Regions from separate parts of the Pseudobacillus sp. 179-B 2D1 NHS genome, predicted to be linked through region 1. Evidence: predicted binding sites of a transcription regulator. Region 1 holds the regulator's gene; the other holds the start of a gene.

What was found. The regulator Rex, encoded in region 1, represses fermentation and respiration genes when NADH is low (regulators of the CRP and FNR family bind a similar motif). The targets are predictions, from matches to a motif close to TTGTGAAATATTTCACAA.
Region 2: the regulator Rex is predicted to act here: its motif matches at 2,979-2,996, upstream of ACH0BF_RS02480 (cytochrome ubiquinol oxidase subunit I).

What each region holds. Positions count from the first base shown of each region.
Region 1 is NZ_JBIQDP010000026.1:957-10,053, reverse strand. Features, by position in the region: gene groL (chaperonin GroEL) at 1-1,450, opposite strand, end outside; gene groES (co-chaperone GroES) at 1,505-1,792, opposite strand; gene ACH0BF_RS20190 (CPBP family intramembrane glutamic endopeptidase) at 2,137-2,874, shown strand; gene ACH0BF_RS20185 (YdiK family protein) at 2,905-3,105, shown strand; gene tatC (twin-arginine translocase subunit TatC) at 3,173-3,919, opposite strand; gene ACH0BF_RS20175 (twin-arginine translocase TatA/TatE family subunit) at 3,937-4,113, opposite strand; gene ACH0BF_RS20170 (redox-sensing transcriptional repressor Rex) at 4,163-4,822, opposite strand; gene ACH0BF_RS20165 (ABC-F family ATP-binding cassette domain-containing protein) at 5,014-6,936, shown strand; gene tsaD (tRNA (adenosine(37)-N6)-threonylcarbamoyltransferase complex transferase subunit TsaD) at 7,210-8,226, opposite strand; gene rimI (ribosomal protein S18-alanine N-acetyltransferase) at 8,226-8,672, opposite strand; gene tsaB (tRNA (adenosine(37)-N6)-threonylcarbamoyltransferase complex dimerization subunit type 1 TsaB) at 8,674-9,097, opposite strand, start outside.
Region 2 is NZ_JBIQDP010000002.1:10,942-26,815, reverse strand. Features, by position in the region: gene dapD (2,3,4,5-tetrahydropyridine-2,6-dicarboxylate N-acetyltransferase) at 1-322, shown strand, start outside; gene ACH0BF_RS02495 (N-acetyldiaminopimelate deacetylase) at 399-1,520, shown strand; gene ahpA (biofilm-specific peroxidase AhpA) at 1,844-2,386, shown strand; gene ACH0BF_RS02485 (TlpA family protein disulfide reductase) at 2,479-2,937, shown strand; gene ACH0BF_RS02480 (cytochrome ubiquinol oxidase subunit I) at 3,096-4,427, shown strand; gene ACH0BF_RS02475 (cytochrome d ubiquinol oxidase subunit II) at 4,451-5,470, shown strand; gene ACH0BF_RS02470 (potassium channel family protein) at 5,550-6,212, shown strand; gene rnjA (ribonuclease J1) at 6,358-8,025, opposite strand; gene ACH0BF_RS02460 (DNA-dependent RNA polymerase subunit epsilon) at 8,029-8,238, opposite strand; gene ACH0BF_RS02455 (Cof-type HAD-IIB family hydrolase) at 8,774-9,544, shown strand; gene def (peptide deformylase) at 9,712-10,266, opposite strand; gene ACH0BF_RS02445 (YkyA family protein) at 10,449-11,084, shown strand; gene pdhA (pyruvate dehydrogenase (acetyl-transferring) E1 component subunit alpha) at 11,565-12,677, shown strand; gene ACH0BF_RS02435 (alpha-ketoacid dehydrogenase subunit beta) at 12,681-13,658, shown strand; gene ACH0BF_RS02430 (dihydrolipoamide acetyltransferase family protein) at 13,770-15,122, shown strand; gene lpdA (dihydrolipoyl dehydrogenase) at 15,127-15,874, shown strand, end outside.

The DNA.
Region 1 (9,097 bases):
TTACCCACTCGCCAGTTGCTGCGTTGAAGCCGATGCCTACTTCTTCGCGTTTTAAGCGATCGACAACGACAGATCCTTCAAGGCCTGCGTTGAAGGCAATTTGGCGGATTGGCTCTTCAAGCGCACGAAGAACGATTTTCACACCAGTTGCTACATCGCCTTCTGTTTCCAATGCAGCTACTTTGTTATATACGTTTACAAGTGCTGTACCACCACCAGAAACGATTCCTTCTTCAACAGCTGCACGAGTAGCGTTCAATGCGTCTTCAATGCGAAGTTTGCGTTCTTTTAGTTCTGTTTCTGTCGCTGCTCCCACTTTGATCACAGCTACGCCGCCAGCTAATTTTGCTAAGCGCTCTTGTAATTTTTCGCGGTCGAATTCAGACGTTGTTTCGTCTAATTGAACGCGGATTTGGTTGACGCGGGCTTCGATTTGGGCAGAGTCTCCTGCTCCTTCAACGATCGTTGTGTTTTCTTTAGAAACAACTACTTTTGCTGCGCGTCCAAGTTGAGTGATATTTGCAGATTTAAGATCTAGACCTAAATCTTCAGTGATCACTTCACCGCCAGTTAATACAGCGATATCTTCAAGCATTGCTTTACGGCGATCGCCGAATCCAGGTGCTTTTACCGCTACAGCGTTGAATGTACCACGAAGTTTGTTCACTACGAGTGTAGCCAAAGCTTCGCCTTCTACGTCTTCAGCGATGATTAAAAGCGGTCTGCTTTGTTGAACTACTTGCTCAAGTACAGGAAGTACTTCTTGAATGCTTGCAATCTTCTTATCTGTGATTAAGATATATGGATTTTCAAGAACAGCTTCCATTTTATCAGAATCTGTTACCATATATGGAGAAGCGTAGCCGCGGTCGAATTGCATACCTTCTACTACGTCAAGCTCTGTAGTGAATCCTTTTGATTCTTCGATTGTGATAACGCCGTCGTTGCCAACGCGCTCCATCGCTTCGGCAATCAATTGGCCAACTTCTTCATCAGCAGATGAAATCGCTGCAACTTGTGCGATAGACTCTTTGCCCTCGATTGGCTTAGAGATTTCTTTTAATGCTTCCACAGCTGTTTGAACAGCAAGGTCCATTCCTTTACGCACGCCAACAGGGTTTGCGCCTGCTGTTACGTTTTTCAAGCCTTCGCTGATCATTGCTTGCGCAAGAACTGTCGCCGTAGTTGTACCGTCACCAGCTACGTCGTTTGTTTTGCTTGCTACTTCAGCAACAAGCTTCGCACCCATGTTTTCGAATGCATCTTCCAGTTCGATTTCTTTCGCGATTGTCACACCATCATTTGTGATAAGCGGTGAACCAAATTTTTTCTCAAGAACCACGTTGCGTCCTTTAGGTCCAAGAGTTACTTTTACGGCATCCGCCAGCTGATCTACCCCGCGAAGCATTGCGCGGCGTGCTTCTTCGCTAAATTTAATCTCTTTAGCCATATGAAAAACCTCCCTGATTATTTAAGTTATTTAAAATAGATAAGTATTTGTTAATTATTCACCTGTTACAGCAAGGATGTCGCTTTCACGAAGGATTAATAATTCTTTGCCTTCGTATTTCACCTCTGTACCAGCATATTTAGAGAAGATGATACGGTCGCCAACAGCTACTTCAAGCGCTACTCTTTCTCCGCTTTCAAGTACACGTCCGTTGCCGACTGCCACAATTTTCCCTTCTTGTGGTTTTTCTTTCGCTGAATCTGGCAATACAATGCCACTGGCTGTTTTTTCCTCTGATTCAACCAGCTCAATTACTACGCGATCACCTAGTGGTTTTAACAAGTGAAACAACCTCCTTGGAATATATGTAATGTTTTTATTTATTAGCACTCTCATATGAAGAGTGCTAACCCAATTAATATAATAAATAAAATGATTTTTTTTTGCAAGGGAGAAGTAATTTTTTTTACAAATCATTTTTTAAATGGGAGAAAATAGTGACAATCCCTTCCGTTTGAATGATCGTCTGTTTATTAGTAAAATACTCTTTAAGTACTATTAGATTTCAGCTTCTCAGGCTTTCCCTATGCTTGTATGATTATCTATTCCAGCGCCCAGTCGCTCAAAGTTCCAGCTGTGCGGCTGAACAGGCGCTTCCACTCTTAAAATAAAGGAGCTCTTTTCATTTGAAGAAGACATATGGTTATATTTTAATCGCTTATATTTTAATGCAGCTGTTGGGGCTGGTTGCTCCTCTGCTTTTATTTAAAGCAGGGCTTGCCCTTGGAGGTGATCCGCAAACGCTGAAAAATCTTATTCCCGGCTATTGGCTGGTGTTCAGCTTCATGGTCACCCTGATTATTGTATTGCTTCTCCTTCGGAAAGATACCAGAAACAGCCGTCTTGAACGGATGACTCCACTGCCGGTGGGACCTTCCATCTTTTGGGCAGTGGCGGGCATCTTTCTCGCCTTGTTTGGCCAGCGAATTGCCGTCGCTATCGAAACGGCTTTAGGAATTAACATGGGGTCCGAAAACACAGAAACGATTATTCATATTATTGAGCTTGTCCCATTGATGATGGTTGCCACTGCCATTTTCGGTCCGATTTTAGAGGAAATCGTTTTTAGAAAGATTATTTTTGGAAGCTTGTATGAGAAGTTTCCTTTCTGGCTATCCGCTTTGATCAGCTCCGTTATTTTTGCCCTTGCTCATGCTGAACCTGAACATGTCATTCTGTACTCATCGATGGGATTCACGTTTGCTTTTCTATATGTAAAAACAAAAAGACTGCTTGTTCCTATATTCGCCCATGTGGCTATGAATTCCTTGGTCATTGTCGTGCAATATTTTTATGCGGATGAATTAGAGCGGATGATGAAAGAAACGGAAAAAATACAAAGCTTTATTACTTGGCTTTTTTAGGCTTATAGCTTTAAAATTTGGAGGAATTTAATGAAACAATCACCGTTAACGACCGGGATTTTTTATCTTATTCTCGGCGCGTTCTTTACTTATTTAGCCATTCAAGATGTCAACACGGGGGGCTTTGGCTTTTTCACTTACTTGCTCATCTTGCTGGCAACGATGGATATTGGTTCCGGCATTCGCCTGCTCTTTATGTATTGGCGCTTGAAAAGCAACGAAAAAAAATAAGGCTGTTCTCTAAAAGGCTGACTTTCGCTCTTGCGGAAGTTCGGCTCTTTTTTTGGACAGCCTTATTTTATTCTGCATTTTCCGCTTCCAGTTCGGCCTGCAATGTTTTTTTATAGCTAATCTTTGAGATCCAAATGCTGATCTCATAAAGAATAACTAATGGAATCATCACGATAATCTGTGATATCACATCCGGCGGCGTAATAAGCCCTGCTACCACTAGCAGAACAAAGTAAGCATAGCGGCGAATTTGCGCAAGAAACATAGGTGTAATAATCCCCAGCCTTGTCAAAAACATTGTAACAACCGGCAGCTGAAACAAGATGCCGAATGGAAGTGTAATTTGAAATAAGAATTGAAAATACTCGTTAATGCCAATAACCTGCTCAATTTGCAAGTTTCCGGATAACTTCATCATGAAATGAATGATATACGGAAATAAAATAAAATAAGAAAAAGCAATTCCGGCGAGAAATAGCAGCAAGGATAACGGGATGTAGCTAAGCGTTACCTTTCTCTCTTTCTCAAGCAGTCCTGGGCTTACGAATGCCCACAACTGATAAAGAATCATAGGGCTAGTCAATACAAAAGCGATGACAAAAGCCATTTGAAAATAAATCTTTATAGGATCTGTCACACGGAAAGCGTTCATTGTTAATTCCTGCGCTTCGTCCGCATGCTGCAAATAGCGGATAATCGGCTCAGCCAGAAACAAACCGGCAATCATAGTGAGGAATAAGAAAGCGATTACTATAATGAGCCGTTTCCGCAACTCGCCAATGTGTTCATATATTGTCATGTCTTGTCGACTCATTGTCATTCATCCTAACCTTACTGAGGATCCTTCTTATCCTCTGGTTTATCGTCGTCCGCCAGCCCTTTCGTGGCATTCTTAAATTCTTTCAACGTGTCGCCTGCCGCGCGTCCAAGCTCAGGGAGTTTTTTCGGTCCGAAGATTAATATTGCTGCTCCAGCAATCAATATAATACTGCCTACACTTAATCCCATTTATGCAGCACCTCCTTTCCTCCATCATAACCGATTTTTCGGCATAATTCTATTCCGACTTTTCTTCCGAGACATCCGGATAATTCTTTAAAAAATAAACTAACGATTGCAGTTCAACAGCCAGATCAATGTGATGCACTCGAATCATTGGAGGAACGTTCAGTCTCGCAGGTGTGAAATTCAAGATGCCTTTAATATTGCATTCCACAAGACGGTCTGTAATGCCTTGGGCCACAGTAGAAGGAACCGTCAAAATAGCTACTGGTACCTCCTTTGATTGTAGTTTCTCTTCCAGATTATCCAGATGATAAATTGGAACATCCCCAATCGTCTTGCCTACTTTTCCCTCATCTACATCGAAGGCTATTTGTATTTTCGTATTGTTATTCTTCATAAAGTTATAATTCAAAAAAGCGGTTCCTAAATTTCCTACCCCAATAAGAGCTACATTTGTTATTTCATCTTGATCAAGTGTTTTGCGAAAGAACGACAATAAATAGCTGACATTATAGCCGTATCCCTTCTTACCAAGTGCTCCAAAATAAGAAAAATCGCGGCGAATCGTCGCCGAATCTACTTTTACTGCTTCGCTTAATTCTGCCGATGAGACCCGCTGCTTGCCAGAAGAATGCAGGTTTTGGATAAATCTGTAATACAATGGCAGACGCTTGGCCGTCGCCTGCGGAATCCTTAATGGATCATGGTTCATATTTATACCCCCAGCGCTTGCTGTTTCCAAACTGATAACCTTTCGATTCAATCACTCCTTCCATCATACAATATTTTGCACGGCTTGTCTTTCAACTTTATTTCCTTTCTATCGCCCAGAAAGGGTGAAAGAGAATTGCCCAGGCCTATAGAATCAGCTACACTAATAAGTAGAAAACTGAGGTGAGAAGAATGATTTTACTGCAAGTACAACAGCTTACAAAATACTTCGGCGCAGAGCTCATTTTGTCGAATATTAAACTTGAAGTACAAACAAGAGACCGGATCGCTCTAGTTGGTAGAAACGGAGCAGGAAAATCCACTCTTTTAAAAATAATCGCCGGTATCCTCTCTTATGATTCCGGAAATATCTTAAAGCCGAAAGATGCGACAATCGGCTATCTTGCTCAAAACACCGGGCTGGAATCTGATTTATCAATCATGGATGAAATGCTTTCCGTCTTCTCGCATTTGCGCAGCATGGAAAAGCAGCTGCGGCATCTGGAAGAGCGAATGGCGGATCCCGCTGTTTACGGAGATGCCAGCCAATATGAAAGAGTCACCAAGGAATATGATTTGCTGCAAAATGAATTTAAAGAGTCCGGCGGCTATCAGTTCGAAGCAGATATCCGTTCGGTTTTGCATGGCTTGAACTTTCATGATTTTGACTATGAAACGAAAATCTCTACTTTAAGTGGCGGCCAAAAAACGAGGCTCGCACTGGGAAAGCTATTATTGACAAAACCCGACATTCTTATTTTGGACGAGCCGACGAACCATTTAGACATTGATACACTTTCCTGGCTGGAACAATATTTGCAGGGCTACAACGGCGCTATTTTGATCGTGTCCCATGACCGTTACTTCCTTGATAAAGTTGTAAACCAAGTATACGAAATCTCTCGGCAGCACATTAAAAAATTTCATGGGAATTACAGTAACTATTTAGAACAGAAGGCCGAACAATACGAAAAAGATATGAAGCTGTTTGAAAAGCAACAGGAGCAGGTAGCGAAGCTGGAAGACTTCATCCAGCGCAATATTGCCCGGGCTTCGACAACAAAAAGAGCCCAAAGCCGCCGCAAGCAGCTTGAACGGATGGAACGGATGGAACGTCCGGATGGCGATGAAAAATCGGCCAATATTATGTTTCAAATTGAAAAACAGAGCGGCAATGAAGTGTTAAAAGTAAACAATCTTGCTATTGGTTATGATGAAGAAAGAGTTGCCCAAAATCTCAATCTGTATATACAACGTGAAGAGAGCACGGCACTCGTCGGACCAAACGGTGCTGGTAAATCTACTTTTCTCAAAACAATTGTGGATAAACTGCGGCCATTAGCTGGAGAATTTTCTCTCGGTGCTAACGTATTCATTGGCTATTATGATCAGGAACAGGCCAACTTAACTTCTAATAAAACCGTATTAAACGAATTATGGGATGACTACCCTTCCAGTGATGAGAAAGAAATACGTACAGTGCTCGGCAACTTCCTCTTTTCAGGAGATGACGTTCTAAAGCCGGTTCATGCATTAAGCGGTGGCGAAAAAGCACGGCTGGCTCTTGCCAAGCTCATGATGCAAAAAGCTAATTTTCTTATTTTGGACGAGCCAACCAACCACCTTGATCTAGATAGCAAAGAAGTGTTAGAAAATGCGTTGATTGATTATCCTGGGACGCTTTTATTCGTTTCCCATGACCGATATTTCATCAATCGTATTGCCTCAAAAGTCATTGAAATGTCCGATAATGGCATGACTGAGTATCTTGGGGATTATGATTATTATGTCGCGAAAAAACAAGAGCAAAAAGAGCTGGCTGAATTGGAAAAATCCTCTTTGCCAATCGTTGAAGAAGTCGTACCGTCTGATTCATCCAACTACCATATAGATAAAGAGCAAAAGAAAAAAGAGCGTCAGAAACGCCGACGTATTGAAGAAATAGAAGAAAGAATTGAAAGCCTAGAAGCAGAGCTCGAAGAAGCCGAAGACTTGCTTTGCCAGCCAGAAATCTTTCAGGATCATGAAAAGTCATTGGAACTTCAGAAAAAAACCGAAGCTTGTCAAACAGAAATTGAGCAGCTTATGCAAGAGTGGGAAACTCTTCATGAGTAGGCTCTAATCCATTGGCTGCTGTGACGTTTATACACAGACTTACCCACAAACTAACATGCCGGTTTTCTTGATTCCTAATTACTTTTACACATTATCCACAAAAATAATCGATTTTATCCACAAAACACACAAGCTTTCCAGCAGTTTAAAAAGGACTTTTCCACAGAATAACCTTTTTATACACATGTTATTCACAGCTTGTGAACAAGTAAAAAGGACTGTTTTTCCATTAGGGCGTTACTAGTGGAAAAACAGTCCTTTCTTTTTATTTTATTATTGTTCGATATCCAGTCCTGGATAGCCATTCATCGCCAAATCTTCAAATTTTCCCTGCTCATATAGAATGGTTCCCGCAGCGGCAATCATAGCTGCATTATCGGTACAAAGACTTAACGGCGGAATAATCAGTTCGATATCCTCGAGTTCGGCAAACTGTTCTTCCAAGGCCTTTCTCAACCCTCTATTCGCAGCAACCCCGCCGGCTAGCAGTACTTGCTTCACTTTATATTCCTTTGCTGCTCTTATGGTTTTCGCTGTTAAAACTTCGATCACGCTTTGCTGAAAGCTAGCAGCTACATCTTCCGGTCTCAATTCTTGTCTTCGTTGTTCTGCATTGTGGAGAGTGTTGATAACTGCTGATTTTAGACCGCTGAAACTAAAATCATATGACCCTTCTTCGAGCCAGGCTCTAGGAAAATCAATAACTGGCTCTCCTTCAGCAGCAAGACGATCAATGTGAGGACCGCCTGGATAAGGCAAGTTCAATGTTCGAGCTACTTTATCATATGCTTCTCCTGCCGCATCATCACGCGTTTCACCGATTACTTGAAAACTGCCGTGCTCTTCCATAAGTACCAACTCAGTATGCCCACCCGACACAACGAGAGACAGCAGCGGAAAAGCAAATTCTTTTATCAGACGATTGGCGTAAATATGGCCAGCTATGTGATGAACACCTATAAGTGGCAGCTGATGGGCAAAGGCTAACGCTTTAGCCGCGTTGACTCCCACCAAAAGAGCCCCCACAAGACCCGGTCCTTTAGTAACGGCAATGGCATCGAGGTCTTGAAAAGCCATATCGGCTTGACGCAATGTTTCCTCGAGGACCAATGTAATTTGCTCTACATGATGCCGGGACGCAATTTCAGGAACAACTCCGCCAAAGCGTTTGTGACTTTCAATTTGCGAAGAAACAACATTAGATACGATTTCCCGGCCATTCTTTATGATGGCTGCTGCCGTTTCGTCACAGCTTGTTTCTAATCCTAATATATAAATATCTTTTTTCATTATAAATTCACCCACATTACTAATGCGTCTTCCTGATTGTCAGAATAATAATTTTTTCTAATCCCACCTGGCTGGAAGCCCAGCTTTTTGTATAAATTTTGAGCAGATTCGTTGCTTACACGTACTTCTAAAGACATGATAGACGCTCCCCTCTTTCTGGCAGTGTTCATTACAGCGACGAGTAGCTTCTCCCCCCACCCTCTGCCACGAAACTCCGGGAGGATAGCGATATTGGTAACTTGCGATTCATCCAGTACGAGCCACATTCCACAGTAACCTATGATTTGGCCTTCATATTCAACCACGTGATACACAGCAAAATAATTATTCGTTAGCTCATTGAAAAAAGATTCTTTCGTCCAAGGTGCTGTAAAACTAACTTTTTCAACTTCATATACCCTATCCACATCGTCCACAGTCATCAGCCGAATATCAATTTCACTCATTTCATTTCTCCGCCCTTTGCTGTTCCAGCCACTTCGTTTCCGCCTCTGCCAAACGAATGTAGTTGGGAACAAAAGAATGCAGATCAGCTGCAGGTTCATGCAAGCCGAGGCGGGCAAGATCAGATGGCCGCGGTGAAGAAGCATACTCTCCTTTCAGCAACGCTTGGTCTGCTAATACTTCCCGTATGGCCTCTTCGTGCAGACGAACATCCTGACCGATAAAGAGGACTTCCTCATTTAGTTCCTTCAGTTGGTTACACCAATCTTTGAGGGCGAGATTCTGATCTTCCTCGACAACGGCTAGCTTTCCATTTTCAAAACGGTATAATCCGGTGTACACTCTGCCCCGTCTCGCATCAAAAACAGGTGAAATATAAGAAGGATAAAAATAGGCAGAAGCTGCTAGAGCCGCTAGACTGGATACT
Region 2 (15,874 bases), on a different contig from region 1:
TGATATGAATGCGGTGCTTGGCGGACGTGCTACTGTTGGGAAAAACTGTCATGTAGGCGCTGGGGCAGTGCTGGCAGGAGTTATTGAGCCGCCTTCTGCACAACCGGTTGTTCTGGAAGACGATGTGTTAATCGGTGCAAATGCAGTAGTATTAGAAGGTGTAAGAATCGGACAAGGATCTGTTGTTGCGGCAGGAGCAATCGTTACAGAAGATATTCCGCCGTTTTCAGTAGCAGTCGGGGCACCGGCAAAAGTCATTAAACAAATTGACGATAAAACAAAGTCAAAAACAGAAATCATGCAGGAATTACGCAAACTGTAAGCAGCATGTAGGAGAAATTCAAGAGAAGCACGGGCTGCAGCCCGTGCTTCTTTATTAAAGAAAGTGAGTGAAGAAAGTGGGAAGCAGTCCGTTTATAAGTATCCGAAGAGACCTCCATCAAATTCCTGAGTTAGGGTTTAATGAGTATAAGACACAAAGCTATATCCTTCAGTATCTGAACTCTCTTCCACAAGAGCGATTAGAAGTTAAGACATGGAAAACTGGCATCCTTGTTAAAATCAAAGGCAAAACAAGCCACCGGATAATTGGTTACCGAGCGGATATGGATGGCCTGCCGATTGAAGAGCAGACAGGCCTCTCATTTCGCTCCTCACATCCGGGGATGATGCATGCTTGCGGTCATGATGTGCATATGAGCATTGCTTTAGGGGTACTTACTTATTTTGTTCATAATGAAATTGACCCTGATCTGCTGTTTGTGTTCCAGCCGGCTGAAGAAGGACCCGGAGGAGCAGAGCCGATGATAAAAAGTGAAGAGATGAAAGCGTGGATGCCAGATGAAATATATGCCTTGCATATTGCTCCTGAATACCCGGCAGGGACAATCGCGACGAAAGAGGGCTTATTATTCGCAAACACTTCTGAGTTATTTATCGATTTAACTGGAAAAGGAGGACATGCGGCGTTTCCACATGAGACAAAGGATATGGTCGTTGCAGCGGCCCATTTAATTACCCAGCTGCAAACGGTTGTGTCGAGGAATGTGAATCCACTCGACAGTGCAGTAGTTACAGTCGGAAAGCTGACTGGCGGAACCGTTCAAAACGTGATTGCGGAAACCGCACGCATCGAAGGAACAATTCGCACTTTGTCCGCGGAGTCAATGCTCAAAGTAAAAAAACGGATCGAAGCTCTTGTAAAGGGGATCGAAATGGGCTTTGAATGCACAGCTACCATCGATTATGGCAGTAACTATTATCAAGTAAATAATGACTCTCATGTCTCCGAACGTTTTATTTCCTTCATGGAACGCCAGAAGGACATTGAACTCGTTATTTGCACAGAGGCGATGACAGGCGAGGATTTCGGCTATATGCTGAAAGAGATTCCGGGATTAATGTTTTGGCTTGGGGTAGGCTCTGAACACGGACTTCATCACGCAAAGCTGAATCCGAATGAAAAAGCGATTACAGTTGGAATTGATGCGCTTACGAATTATTTTAAAACGCTTACTTAACAGCCGCTCCATTCTCCCTACTCTTGTCGATAAGGCCTCCAGGATAGCTGTAGAGGGGTTATTATTTGGTTGTAAGGAAAGAACATGATACACTGGATATAAATGATAGCGTTAAAAAAAGCGTGGCAGGGAACAACAATAGAGGGTGTTTTTTTAGAAAGCCTGCAGAATTTTTTGTATTAATTTCTTTTTTAAAATTATTATAAACAGTTGTTGACGCCGATATTTGCATCTATTATAATAACTGTGATAAGGAAAGTAATTGAGAATAATCTTTTACTTTCTCATTTATAATTGAATTCTATTTTGGAGGGATTTTAGAAATGGCAGAACGCATGGTAGGAAAACAAGCTCCACGTTTCGAAATGGACGCAGTATTGGCTAATAAGGAGTTTGGAAAAGTAAGTCTTGAAGAAAACATGAAAAATGACAAGTGGACAGTATTATTCTTCTACCCAATGGACTTTACTTTCGTATGTCCAACAGAAATCACTGCTGTATCTGACCGCTATGATGAGTTCGAAGATTTGGATGCAGAAGTAATTGGTGTTTCTACTGATACAATTCATACTCACTTAGCATGGATTAATACAGACCGTAAAGACAATGGTCTTGGCGATCTGAAATATCCACTTGCTGCTGATACAAACCACACAGTATCCCGTGAATATGGCGTATTAATTGAAGAAGAAGGCGTAGCACTTCGCGGGTTATTCATCATCAATCCAGAAGGCGAACTTCAATACCAAGTAGTAAACCACAATAACATCGGCCGCGATGTAGATGAAACTCTTCGTGTGCTTCAAGCGCTTCAAACAGGCGGACTCTGCCCTGCAAACTGGAAGCCAGGTCAAAAAACTCTGTAAGATCTTTTACAGAGAAATAACTGAGCGTAACAAACAAAAAGGCCTAACTTATTCGTTAGGTCTTTTTTAGAAATAAGAGGGAGGCTATTTAAATGAAATTAAGAGAACCAATGCCGGAATTAAACGGTGCAACTGCCTGGTTGAATGGCGAAGTGACAAAAGATGAATTGGTTGGTGAAAAACCAACACTTATCCACTTTTGGTCTATCAGTTGTCATCTATGTAAAGAAGCAATGCCAAAAGTAAATGAATTCCGCGATGAATACAGCGACAAACTGAATGTCGTAGCTGTACATATGCCCCGCTCTGAAGATGATCTTAACCTTGAAGAAATTAAATCTGTAGCAGAAGAGCATGGAATTACACAGCCGATTTTTGTAGACAGTGAGCATAAATTAACAGAAGCATTTGAAAACCAATATGTTCCTGCTTATTATGTGTTTGATAAAGACGGCAATCTCCGCCATTTCCAAGCCGGAGGAAGCGGCATGAAAATGCTAGAAAAGCGTGTGAATCGCGTATTAGATGAAACAGAGAAAAATGCACAATAAAAAACGAACCAGCTGATGAGCTGGTTTTTATTTATATAAATTTGTGAAAAAAATCACAAAATCTTTGGTAAGATTCCTTCATTTTCTTGTGCCCGGTGTTTAGAATGAAAAGAAGAGGTAAAATAAATTCAATAGTGTAAAAATAAGGAGGTCTCTTAATGGAACTGGATAGTGTCATGCTCAGCCGGATGCTGACCTCAATGACATTAGCATTTCATATTATTTTTGCCACAATTGGTGTAGGGGTTCCTGTAATGATTGCTATTGCCGAATTTATTGGAATTAAAAGAAATGACCCCTATTATCTACTGTTGGCAAGACGTTGGGCTCGGGGATTTACCATTACAGTGGCTGTTGGTGTTGTAACAGGAACAGCGATTGGATTACAATTGTCGCTTCTTTGGCCGAGTTTTATGGAGGTAGCCGGGCAAGTGATTGCGCTGCCTTTATTTATGGAGACATTTGCCTTTTTCTTTGAAGCTATCTTCTTAGGGATTTACTTATACACATGGGATCGATTCAAAAACAGAATGACACATTGGGTATTAACCATTCCAGTTATGATTGGATCTTCCGCTTCAGCTTTGTTTATTACCACCGTTAATGCATTTATGAACACACCTCAGGGATTTGAACTTAAGGATGGAAAAGCCGTTAATATTGATCCGATCGCTGCCATGTTAAACCCGGCTACTCCTTCCAAGGTCTTCCATGTATTAACGACTTCTTATATGACGGCTGCTGCTGTGCTGGCAGCTATCGCGGCTGTTGCGATTATTAAAGGGAAAAGAGGACAGTATGAGAGAAAGGCTTTACGTTTAACACTTATTTGTACATTTATCTTTTCTATACTTACAGCGCTTGCTGGAGATGTATCGGCGAAATTCTTAGCTGAAGAGCAACCTGAGAAACTGGCGGCTGCAGAATGGCACTTTGAGACAGAGAGAGGCGCCGATCTTATTTTGTTTGGCACACTCGATGAAAACAACGAAATAAAGAATGAGATTCGCCTTCCAGGGTTTTTAAGCTTTTTAGCCGGCAGCTCATTTGACACGAAAGTAATCGGATTGAATGAGTTTCCAGAAGATGAACGTCCGCCGTTATGGGTGCACTATATGTTTGACCTTATGGTTTCAATCGGCTTTTTTGTCCTGGGGGTTTCTGGCGTATATATTTTGATGGATAGAATTAAACGGTTTAATGAACTGAATAAACCGCTGTTATGGTTGGTTACAGCCGGTGGGCCACTCTCTATGCTGGCAATTGAATTTGGCTGGATTTACGCGGAGGTAGGGCGCCAGCCATGGATATTAAACGGATATATGAAGGTGTCAGAAGCTGCGACGACAGGCGATGGGGTGGGGCTCACGTTTATCCTATTTGCTCTTCTTTATTTGGTGCTCGGAGTTATTTGTGTCTTTGTGTTAATTCGTATGTTTAAACATACACCGGCAGAAGCCGAGTTGGAACAGCGTTTCCCAAACCTTTGATCAGTTAGAGGAGGATGAGAGCCATGAATTTAGAACTTCTTGGTATTACTGTTCTATGGACATTTTTATACGGTTATTTGATCGTTGCGTCCATCGATTTCGGTGCCGGCTTTTTCGCTTATTATGGAAAAATAACGAAAAAAGATCACTTGATTAATGATTTAATTTCTAGATACTTATCGCCCGTATGGGAGGTAACGAATGTCTTTTTTGTCTTTTTCTTTGTCGGGATCGTAGGTTTTTTCCCAAGCACGGCTTATTATTTTGGAACAGCCTTGCTGATCCCCGGCAGCATAGCGATTATTTTGTTAGCAATCCGTGGATCGTTTTATGCATTCAATAATTATGGCTCCAGGAGCAGTACGGCTTATTTATTCTTATACGGAGCGACAGGGCTGTTAATTCCTGCCTCACTCTCAACGGCTTTAACCATTTCTGAAGGGGGCTTTTTAAAAGTAGAAGGGGATAAGGTTACTTTTTTGGCAAAAGAATTGTTTGCAAGTCCCTATTCCTGGAGTGTAGTAATCTTGTCTATCGTTTCTGTTTTATTCATTAGTGCTGCCTTTTTAACTTATTATGCAGACCGGGCAGATGATAGAGGGGCACGGACGATCTTGCGTAAATTTGCCTTGCTGTGGAGCCCGCCGACAATTGTGGCCAGCTTCCTTGTGTTTGTTTCGCTGCGGGAACATAACCCTGAACATTTTCATAAGGCAGTGAGTGAGTACTGGTGGATGTTTGCGTTATCGCTGCTTTGCTTTATCATTGCCTCTTGTCTGATCTATATAAGGAGAAATTTCGGCACGGCGTTTATTTTAGTTATGCTGCAATTCTTTTTTGCTTTCTTTGGTTATGGAGCATCCCATTTACCATATATTTTGTATCCGCACGTTGTCCTGCATGAAAGTGTAACGAATGAAACAATGGCTGTTGCGCTGGTTATTGTTTTTGTGCTAGGGCTGCTGCTGTTAATTCCCTCTCTCTATTTGTTAATGAAGCTATTCCTATTCGATGCGGAGTATGTAAAGGGGAAAAAACAATAAGTACACTATCGTATCGCTCTATCTTCTGTGATAGAATGGTCAGGTAATGAAACTTCGATGAACTAGTGGGGGAATTCATGTGAAAAAAGAGTTTGTGGTAATAGGCCTTGGTCGCTTTGGCGGCAGCATTTGTCGGGCGCTTTCAGAACAAGGAATGGAAGTGATGGCGATCGATGTTGACGAGGACCGCGTCAATGAATTTGCTGCTATTGCCTCACACGCTGTTGTAGCGGATACAACGGATGAGTCGGTGTTGAAAAGTCTTGGCATTCGCAATTTTGATCATGTCATTGTAGCGATTGGTGATGACATTCAGTCGAGCATTTTAACGACGTTAATGTTAAAGGAAATTGGCGTCAAGAAAGTGACAGCAAAAGCGCAAAATGACTATCATGAAAAAGTGCTTAGAAAAATCGGAGCGGATCATGTTGTTCATCCGGAGAGGGACATGGGCCGGAGAATCGCCCATAATATGATTTCTAATAATGTGCTTGATTACTTGGAATTATCTGATGAGCATTCCATCATGGAGATCGTGGCAAATAAGGTCTTGTCAGGAAATTCATTGATTGATTTAGATATCCGAGCAAGATATGGCATCAACATTGTGGCTATTAAAAGAGGAAGAGAAATCCTCGTTTCCCCCCAGGCTGACGAGAAGATAGCGGAAGGGGACATCCTGATTGTCATTGGCGCTGATTCCGATATTAATCGTTTTGAGCAGAAAGTAATGAACGCGTAACCACTACAAACATAAAAACATAAAAGAGTAAATCAAACAAAAAGATGCAGCCAATAGCTGCATCTTTTTGTTTGATAAGAAAAAGTAAAAGGACTGGCTCCGGCGCATTCGTTTCGAGCCAGTCCTATAAGCGGGCTTTATTTCATTATACTTCCATGATAATTGGAAGTATCATCGGACGCCGTTTTGTTTTCTCATAGAGGAAAGGAGCGAGCGTATCGATAATTTCATTTTTGATCTCAGACCATTGAGTGGTTTTCTGGTTGAGCATGCGGTGAATGTGTTTGTTTAACATGCTTTGTGCTTCATAAATCAAATCACCTGATTCACGCATATAGACGAATCCGCGCGAAATAATGTCGGGGCCTGCTTCTACCTTGTACGTTTCCATATTGATACTAACCACGACAATAACGAGCCCTTCTTCAGAGAGGATGCGGCGGTCGCGCAACACGATGTTGCCAATGTCCCCAATTCCACTTCCGTCAATATAAACAGAGCCTGAAGGGATTTTTCCAGCAAGCTGGGCAGAATCTTTGCTAAGGGCAAGGACTTCCCCGTTATCCATGATAAAGCAATGATCTTCAGGAACCCCGCAGTCAACAGCTAGCTGAGCATGCATTTTCTGCATCCGGTACTCCCCATGAATCGGCATAAAGAATTTAGGTTTAATCAGGCGCAGCATCAGTTTCTGCTCTTCTTGGCTGCCGTGACCAGATGTGTGAATATTGCTTAATGAACCGTGAATAACTTCCGCTCCTGCACGGAAGAGAGCATTGATGGTCCGATTCACGCTGATCGTGTTGCCAGGAATAGGTGACGAGGAAAAAACAACTGTATCGCCTGGCTGAATTTGAATTTGGCGATGGGTGCCGTTAGCGATTCTGGATAGAGCAGCCATTGGCTCTCCCTGGCTGCCGGTACAGAGGATCGTTACCTTATCAGCCGGCAGGCGGTTAAGTTGCTGATTATCGACAAAAGTGTCTTTTGGACAACGAATATAGCCTAAGTCCTGGCCGATGTTAATTGCTGCTTCCATGCTTCTGCCAAATACAGCTACTTTTCGGCCGTTTTCTACAGCTGCCTCTACGACCTGCTGTAGACGGTGGATATTGGAAGCAAATGTAGCAAAAATAATGCGTCCCTCTACTTTTCTGAAAATGTCCTGAATGCTTTCACCGACCCGGCGTTCAGACATGGTGAAATTTGGAACTTCACTATTTGTACTGTCGGATAAGAGGCAAAGCACACCTTCTTTGCCGATCTCAGCCATTTTAGTTAAGTTAGCCGGTTCACCGACTGGTGTAAAATCAAACTTAAAATCACCTGTGTGTACAATGTTACCTGGAGGAGTCTTGACTACAATACCATAGGAATCCGGAATACTGTGAGTTGTACGGAAGAAAGTCACAGACGTTTTTCTGAACTTAATCACATCATCTTCATGGATTTCATGCATTCTCGTTTGGCGCAGCAATCCATGTTCTTCCAGCTTGTTTTTGATTAAGCCAAGGGCTAGCTTGCCGCCATAGATCGGTACATTTACTTGGCGAAGCAAATAGGGAATGCCGCCGATATGGTCTTCGTGTCCGTGGGTAATAAACAACCCTTTAATTTTATCGGCATTTTTCTCTAAATATGTGTAATCGGGAATGACGTAATCAATACCCAGTAACTCATCTTCCGGGAATTTAATTCCAGCATCAATCAAGATAATCTCATCTTGAAATTGTACCGCATAGGTGTTTTTTCCGATTTCACCCAAACCGCCAAGGGCAAAAACAGCTGTTTGATCATTTTTAACGGCTTTCATAAATTAAAGCTTCTCCAATCGGTAATTTGGCGATTGTTGTTCATAAGCTAAGTATGGTCCTTCAATCGCTTGGATGTATTCAATATTATAAGGGCGGTTTTTTAGTGACTGACGTACTTCCCGTTCCGAAGCCGCTTCTGTATAGAGGGATTTTGTATTTTCACGTATAGTCACTTCATTTCTGTTTTCTTGATAGTACACTTTAAAGATCATTTGTTTCTCTCCTTGTCCGATTAATATATCAAAACTGCACACCTGAAAAGCTTCAGGGACAGCTCCTCTCGTGTTATCATGACTGCCTTTGGCAATCAGTCCGCTTTTCGCTTTTCTTTATTATAAAGAATGTTTAATTTTTTTTCATGTTTTTCATATCTTTGCTTTTGTTTAAATAGAAATAGATGAAATTTTTGTATTTATACACAAAGACAGCCCTTCATAAAGGAAGGGCTACACCATTCTTTATTATGCGATTGATTTTCTTCTGAGCATGTCTCTCCACTGTTTGGCAAGCTTCTTCTTTAGCTTCTTTAACATAGTGGATCACTCCTTAGGTTTATTTTAACATAAGTTGATTTAAATAAAAAGAAAAATGGAAAGATACTGCCCGTCACCTGTTAGTTAGTATGGATAAAGCTATGTCTAATTAGGCGTGGTAAAAAACGCCAAAGGGCATGGTTCGTTGACTTTAACAGGGAGTTAAGGTAGCTTTGAGAGGGAAAAGATGTGAAAAGGAAAAGGGGCTGTTTGTGTGACGAAATTAGTATTTTTTGATATAGATGGAACCTTGCTGGATCATAATAAACAGTTGCCAGCAAAAACAAAAGAAGCGTTACAATTACTCAGAGATAAAGGCGTGTACACAGCGATCGCCACAGGACGGGCGCCGTTTATGTTCGCCGATTTGCGGAAAGAGCTCGATATTCATTCATTTGTCAGCTTTAACGGCCAATATGTAGTGTTTGAAGATGAGGTGATTTATATTAATCCTCTGGCGACTGACTCACTGGACAGGCTAAATAAGTATGCGAGTGAGCGAGGGCATTCACTTGTTTATATGAATGAAAAAATGATGAAGGCCAGTCGCTCCCATGATGCGTATGTGGAGGAAAGCCTCGCTAGCTTAAAATTTCCTTATCCAGAAATCCATTCTGATTTTTATAAAGGCAGCGACCTATATCAAACGCTAATTTTCTGTGGGAAAGAAGAGGAGGAGAGTTACCGGGAGCAGTTCCCGGAATTTACTTTCATTCGCTGGCATCCTCATTCTCTTGATATCCTGCCGGCAGGAGGATCGAAGGCCGAAGGGATCAAAAAAATGATGGAACGGTTAAACTTTAAGATAGAGGATGTCTATGCTTTTGGTGACGGATTAAATGACATTGAAATGCTGAAGCTTGTTGGCACAGGGGTAGCTATGGGAAATGCGCTTCCGCCTGTAAAAGAAATTGCTGACATGGTGACAAGCGATGTAGCAGAAGACGGCATTTATCTTGCTCTAAAAAAATTAGAGCTTATATAGCAGACAGGGAAGCGGCTGTTTTGAAAAGGAGCTTTATTGTTAAATAGTCAGTCCGGCCTGAAAAAATTCAGGCCGGACTGACTATTTTTTATGGTACTTATACGGTCCGTTTCTTTAAAGGGGACGGCTTAGTTTTTTGCTGTTAAGCGGGGCAGCCCGCTTGGTTATTAGCGTTCAATGGGAGTCGATCCTTCAATAACGGAAAAAGGATTGTTTGGATCGATATGATCGTAGAACATGACACCGTTTAAATGATCAATTTCATGCTGGACCACAATAGCAGGCATTCCTTTTAAGCGTAATTTTATTTCTTTTCCATCGAGATCAACAGCTTTTACTGTTACCCGTGCATATCTGTGCACATATCCGGGCACATCTCGATCTACTGATAAACAACCTTCCCCGGAAACTAGGTAAGCCTTTTCTACAGAGTGGCTCACAATTTTTGGATTGATTAAAGCATGGCTAATTAATTCTCCATGATCATCGTTTACTTGAATAGCAATCATGCGTTTGGATAGACCAATTTGTGGAGCAGCAAGCCCAACACCAGGCCGAAGACCGAATTTTTTTGCTGTTTCCGGATCTTGGCTGTTTTGAACGTACTCCAACAGGCTTTTAGCTATTTCTTTATCTTCCTCGCTTGGCGGCAACGCTATATCAGCCGCTTTTTCTCTTAATACTGGATGTCCTTCCCGAACAATGTCTTTCATTGTAATCATAATGTGTACCTTCTTTCTGTGGGGCGATCTTTAGGGAATAGTTTATCAAAAAAACAGCAGATTGTTAACGAAACAGCTGGATGTTTCGGCAGAAGAAAAAAAGGATATGTAAGGAAAACAGCAAGACCGCTCTGGATACATATGAAGAAAAGTGTGAACGTGATTGAATGGGGGAGGCTGAAATGAAAAAACAGCGCATGATTTCCTATGGACTAGCTATTATTTTGTTAACAGGCTGCGGGGGATCAACCGAGAAACAGATTTCTGCTGTTTTAAAAAAAACAGCAGAGGCAGAAGAAGAGTTTGTTAAGCAGCAGCAGCCGTTAAAAGAGCTAGAGAAGAAAGAAATGAGCATTTACAAAAAAATGATGACTAGCAGCGGGAAAGAGAAAAAGCGGTGGTCAGCTCTGCAGGAAAAGGCAGAAAAGAATTTAAATGACCGTAAAGAAAAAGTTTTTGCTGAACAGGAAGCGATGAAAAAAGCAGCGGATGAATTTTCTAAATTGGATGAATTAAAGAAAAGACTGGAAGACAAACAAGTGAGAGGGGAGCTAGACGGATTAATTAAAACAATGAATGAAAGGTATAAAGCGCACCAGGATGTAGCGAAACGGTATAATGAAGTTTTGCGATTAGACAAGAAGCTCTATTATATACTCGGGAAAGAAACAACCACATTGTCAGATGTGGAGGAACAGCTTGACAAAATTAATAAAGAAAATGATAAGTTGAAAATGTCCAATGAGCGGTTTAACAAACTAACCCGTACATTTAATAAACAAAAAACTGCACTAGAGAAGTCTATAGAGAGTAAATAACTGTGACAGAATGAGAGGGGAGAAGGAAGGGAATACTGCCTGCTACTACTTCCATCCAATTATTGAAACAAGCCGGGATACGTAAATTTCCCGGTTTTTTTTCTTTTTCAAAGGGAAAGGATATACATGTATAAACGAAGGAAAAGATATCCCGCAAAAACTAATCTATAACAGTTTGGAGAAAAGGGTTTTTTTATAGTACAGATGATTTGGTGCAGTAATACAGTTTTGGCAGGGGGGATTAGGGGAAAACAACAACTTCCTTTTGAAAAAGGTAATTTTGTTTGACTTTCAGTTAAATGTTATTATAGACTTATGTCTGTAAACAAGTTGTTGTACTAGTGTACATTGGATTTCTACTAGTACAGAGCTGACCATAAATCACCCCATCTGAAACATTTGTGCGATACAGAAGATTGAAGGATGGCTTGTTGAACAAGAAAACTATGCACAATAAAAAAGAAAGGATAGGTGGCTTTCATGAGTGCTAAAAAGAAGGCACAATTCGATGCAAAAAAGACACTTGAAATGATTGAAGACCAATTTGAAATGGTCCAGGTTTTAAATGAAGAAGGGAAAATTGTTAATGAAGAGGCGATGCCTAAATTAACTGATGAGCAGTTGGAAGAATTAATGACGCGTATGGTCTACACGCGGATTCTTGATCAACGTTCTATTTCATTGAACCGTCAAGGGCGCCTTGGATTCTATGCACCGACTGCTGGACAAGAAGCATCACAAATTGCTTCTCACTTCGCTTTAGAGAAAGAGGACTGGATTTTACCAGGATATCGTGATGTTCCGCAAATCGTTTGGCACGGCCTTCCTTTATATCAAGCCTTCTTGTTCTCCCGCGGACATTACCACGGAAATCAAATGCCTGAAGGTCTTAACGTACTTGCTCCACAAATCATTATCGGAGCTCAATACATCCAAAATGCCGGTGTGGCACTTGGTTTGAAAAAACGAGGCAAAAAAGCGGTAGCGGTTACATATACAGGAGATGGCGGCTCTTCACAAGGTGACTTCTATGAAGGCATTAACTTTGCTGGTGCGTTTAATGCTCCTGCGATTTTTATTGTCCAAAATAACCAGTTTGCCATCTCAACTCCACGTGAAAAACAAACAGCGGCCAAAACAATCGCGCAAAAAGGGATTGCAGCAGGCCTTCCAAGCGTGCAAGTAGATGGAATGGATCCGTTAGCTGTTTATGCTGTTACCCATGAAGCCCGGGAGCGAGCTTTAAACGGAGAGGGACCAACTTTAATTGAAACGATTTGTTATCGTTACGGTCCTCATACGATGGCAGGGGACGATCCAACACGCTATCGTACGAATGATATGGATACTGAATGGGAGAAGAAAGATCCACTTGTTCGCTTCCGTAAATACCTGGAAGGTAAAGGCCTGTGGAATGAAGAAAAAGAAACGGCTGTAATTGAACGGGCAAAAGAGGAAATTAAAGCAGCCATTAAAAAAGCGGATGAAACACCAAAACAAAAAGTAACAGACTTAATGGCTCATATGTACGAAGAAATGCCTGCAAACTTAAAAGAACAATATGAAATTTATAAAGAGAAGGAGTCGAAGTAAGCCATGGCGCAAATGACAATGATCCAAGCTATTACGGACGCTCTGCGCACAGAACTAAAGAACGACGAAAATGTGTTGGTCTTTGGGGAAGACGTTGGAGTAAATGGAGGAGTTTTCCGAGCAACGGAAGGCCTTCAAAAAGAATTTGGTGAAGATCGTGTATTTGATACACCGCTTGCTGAATCAGGGATCGGCGGTCTTGCTGTTGGACTTGCTCTTGAAGGATTCCGTCCAGTACCTGAAATCCAATTTTTTGGTTTTGTCTATGAAGTAATGGATTCTATCAGCGGTCAGTTAGCCCGCCTTCGTTACCGTTCAGGCGGCAGCTATTCTGCTCCAGTTACGATCCGTTCTCCGTTTGGTGGTGGCGTGTATACACCAGAGCTTCATGCGGACAGCTTAGAAGGACTTGTTGCTCAACAACCAGGTTTAAAAGTTGTAATTCCGTCCTCACCTTACGATGCAAAAGGACTCTTGATTTCTGCGATCCGCGACAACGATCCGGTTATTTTCCTTGAGCACATGAAATTATATCGTTCTTTCCGCCAAGAAGTGCCGGAAGAAGAGTATACGATTCCTCTTGGAAAAGCGGAAGTGAAACGTGAAGGAACAGACCTTTCGATCATTACTTATGGAGCAATGGTTCATGAATCAATCAAAGCGGCGGAAGAGCTGGAAAAAGAAGGACATTCTGTAGAGGTGATTGATCTTCGTACTATTCAACCATTGGATATTGATACGATTGTAGCCTCTGTTGAGAAAACAGGACGTGCCATCGTTGTTCAGGAAGCTCAAAAACAAGCAGGAATTGCAGCTAATGTGGTAGCGGAGATCAATGAGCGCGCTATTTTAAGCTTGGATGCACCAGTGCTACGTGTAGCTGCTCCGGACACAGTTTATCCATTTTCACAAGCAGAGCCAGTCTGGCTTCCAAACTTTAAGGACGTTATTGAAACAGCGAAGAAAGTACTCGATTTTTAATAATCGGTATCGCACAGGGCAGATGATCTCAGGTCTCTTTGAGGCAGGTCTGAGATCTCTCCTAATGTAACGATTGTTGAGAGGATTAACTTAATTAGGAGGGTGAAGACTTTGGCATTTGAATTTAGATTACCTGATATCGGTGAAGGTATTCACGAAGGCGAAATTGTAAAATGGTTCGTAAAAGCGGGCGACAAAATTGAAGAGGATGACATCCTCTGTGAAGTGCAAAATGATAAAGCCGTCGTTGAAATTCCTTCTCCTGTTACAGGAACAGTAGAAGAGGTTTTAGTCAGTGAAGGAACAGTAGCGGTTGTTGGGGACGTTCTTGTCAGAATTGATGCTCCAGGCTATGAGGATTTGCAGTTTAAAGGGCACGGAGACGGAGAAGAAAAGACCGAAGCTCAAGTGCAATCGACAGCTGAAGCAGGCCAGGATGTAAAGAAGGAAGAAGTGCCTGTGCAAAAAGAAGAAGAGGCTACTGGAGCGGGAGCACAGCCAGCTGCAGCAGAAGTAGATCCGAACCGCCGTATCGTAGCGATGCCGTCTGTTCGTAAATATGCACGTGACAATGGCGTAGATATTCGTCAAGTAGCTGGCTCTGGTAAAAATGGCCGCGTATTGAAGGCAGATATCGATAGCTTTGTTGCTGGTGACCAGAAATCTGCAGAAGAACCGGCAGCTAAGCAGGAAGCGGTAGATGTAGAACAGCAAACGAATAAGCAGGAAAGCGCAGCTGCACCTGTTATTCCTGAAGGTGAATTCCCAGAAACACGTGAGAAAATGAGTGGTATTCGCAAAGCGATCGCCAAGGCGATGGTGAATTCTAAACATACAGCACCACATGTTACATTAATGGATGAAGTAGAGGTGACCAAGCTTTGGGCTCACCGCAAGAAATTCAAAGCGATCGCTGAAGAAAAAGGCATTAAGCTGACTTTCCTTCCTTACGTGGTAAAAGCCTTAACAAGTGCACTTCGTGAGTACCCGGCTTTAAACACATCGCTTGATGATAGCACAGACGAAATCGTTCATAAGCATTATTACAATATTGGTATTGCTGCTGATACGGATAAAGGCCTTCTTGTACCAGTTGTAAAAAATGCGGATCGAAAATCAATGTTTACTATCTCAAATGAGATTAATGAACTGGCAAATAAAGCACGCGATGGAAAGCTCTCTCCAGCAGAAATGAAAGGCGCAAGCTGCACAATTACGAATATCGGCTCTGCTGGCGGGCAGTGGTTTACGCCGGTCATTAACCATCCGGAAGTAGCTATTTTAGGCATTGGTCGAATTGCAGAAAAACCGATCGTAAAAAATGGTGAAATTATAGCCGCACCTGTGTTAGCATTATCATTGAGCTTTGACCACCGAATGATTGATGGCGCAACAGCTCAAAATGCGCTTAATCATATCAAGCGTTTATTAAATGATCCAGAACTTTTATTAATGGAGGCGTAATACAATGGTAGTAGGAGATTTCGCAATCGAAACTGATACGATAGTCGTCGGAGCAGGCCCTGGTGGATACGTGGCAGCTATTCGTGCTGCACAGCTTGGACAGAAAGTGACCATCGTTGAAAAAGGAGAACTGGGCGGCGTCTGCTTAAATGTCGGCTGTATCCCTTCTAAAGCGTTACTCACAGCAGCTCATCGTTTTGAGCAGGCTAAACATTCAGATGACATGGGAATTGTAGCTGAAAATGTTACAGTTAACTTTGAAAAAGTTCAAGAATGGAAAGCCAGTGTCGTTAAAAAACTGACTGGCGGAGTAGAAGGACTTTTAAAAGGCAACAAAGTAGAAATTGTCCGTGGGGAAGCTTATTTTGTTGATGCGAATACACTCCGTGTAATGGATGAAAATTCTGCCCAAACATATAAGTTTAAAAACGCAATTGTAGCAACTGGTTCTCATCCAATTGAGATCCCTAATTTCAAATTTTCTGAGCGTGTTATTAATTCAACAGGTGCTTTGGCACTGAAAGAAGTACCGGCTAAGATGGTTGTTGTCGGCGGTGGATATATTGGTGCTGAGCTTTCTACAGCTTATGCAAACCTCGGCACGGAAATAACTATTCTTGAAGGAGCTAACGAGATCTTAAACGGCTTTGAAAAGCAAATGTCTGCTCTCGTTAAACGCAACCTGAAGAAAAAAGGCGTAACGATTGTTACAAAAGCAATGGCTAAGTCAGCCGAAGAAACAGAAAACGGTG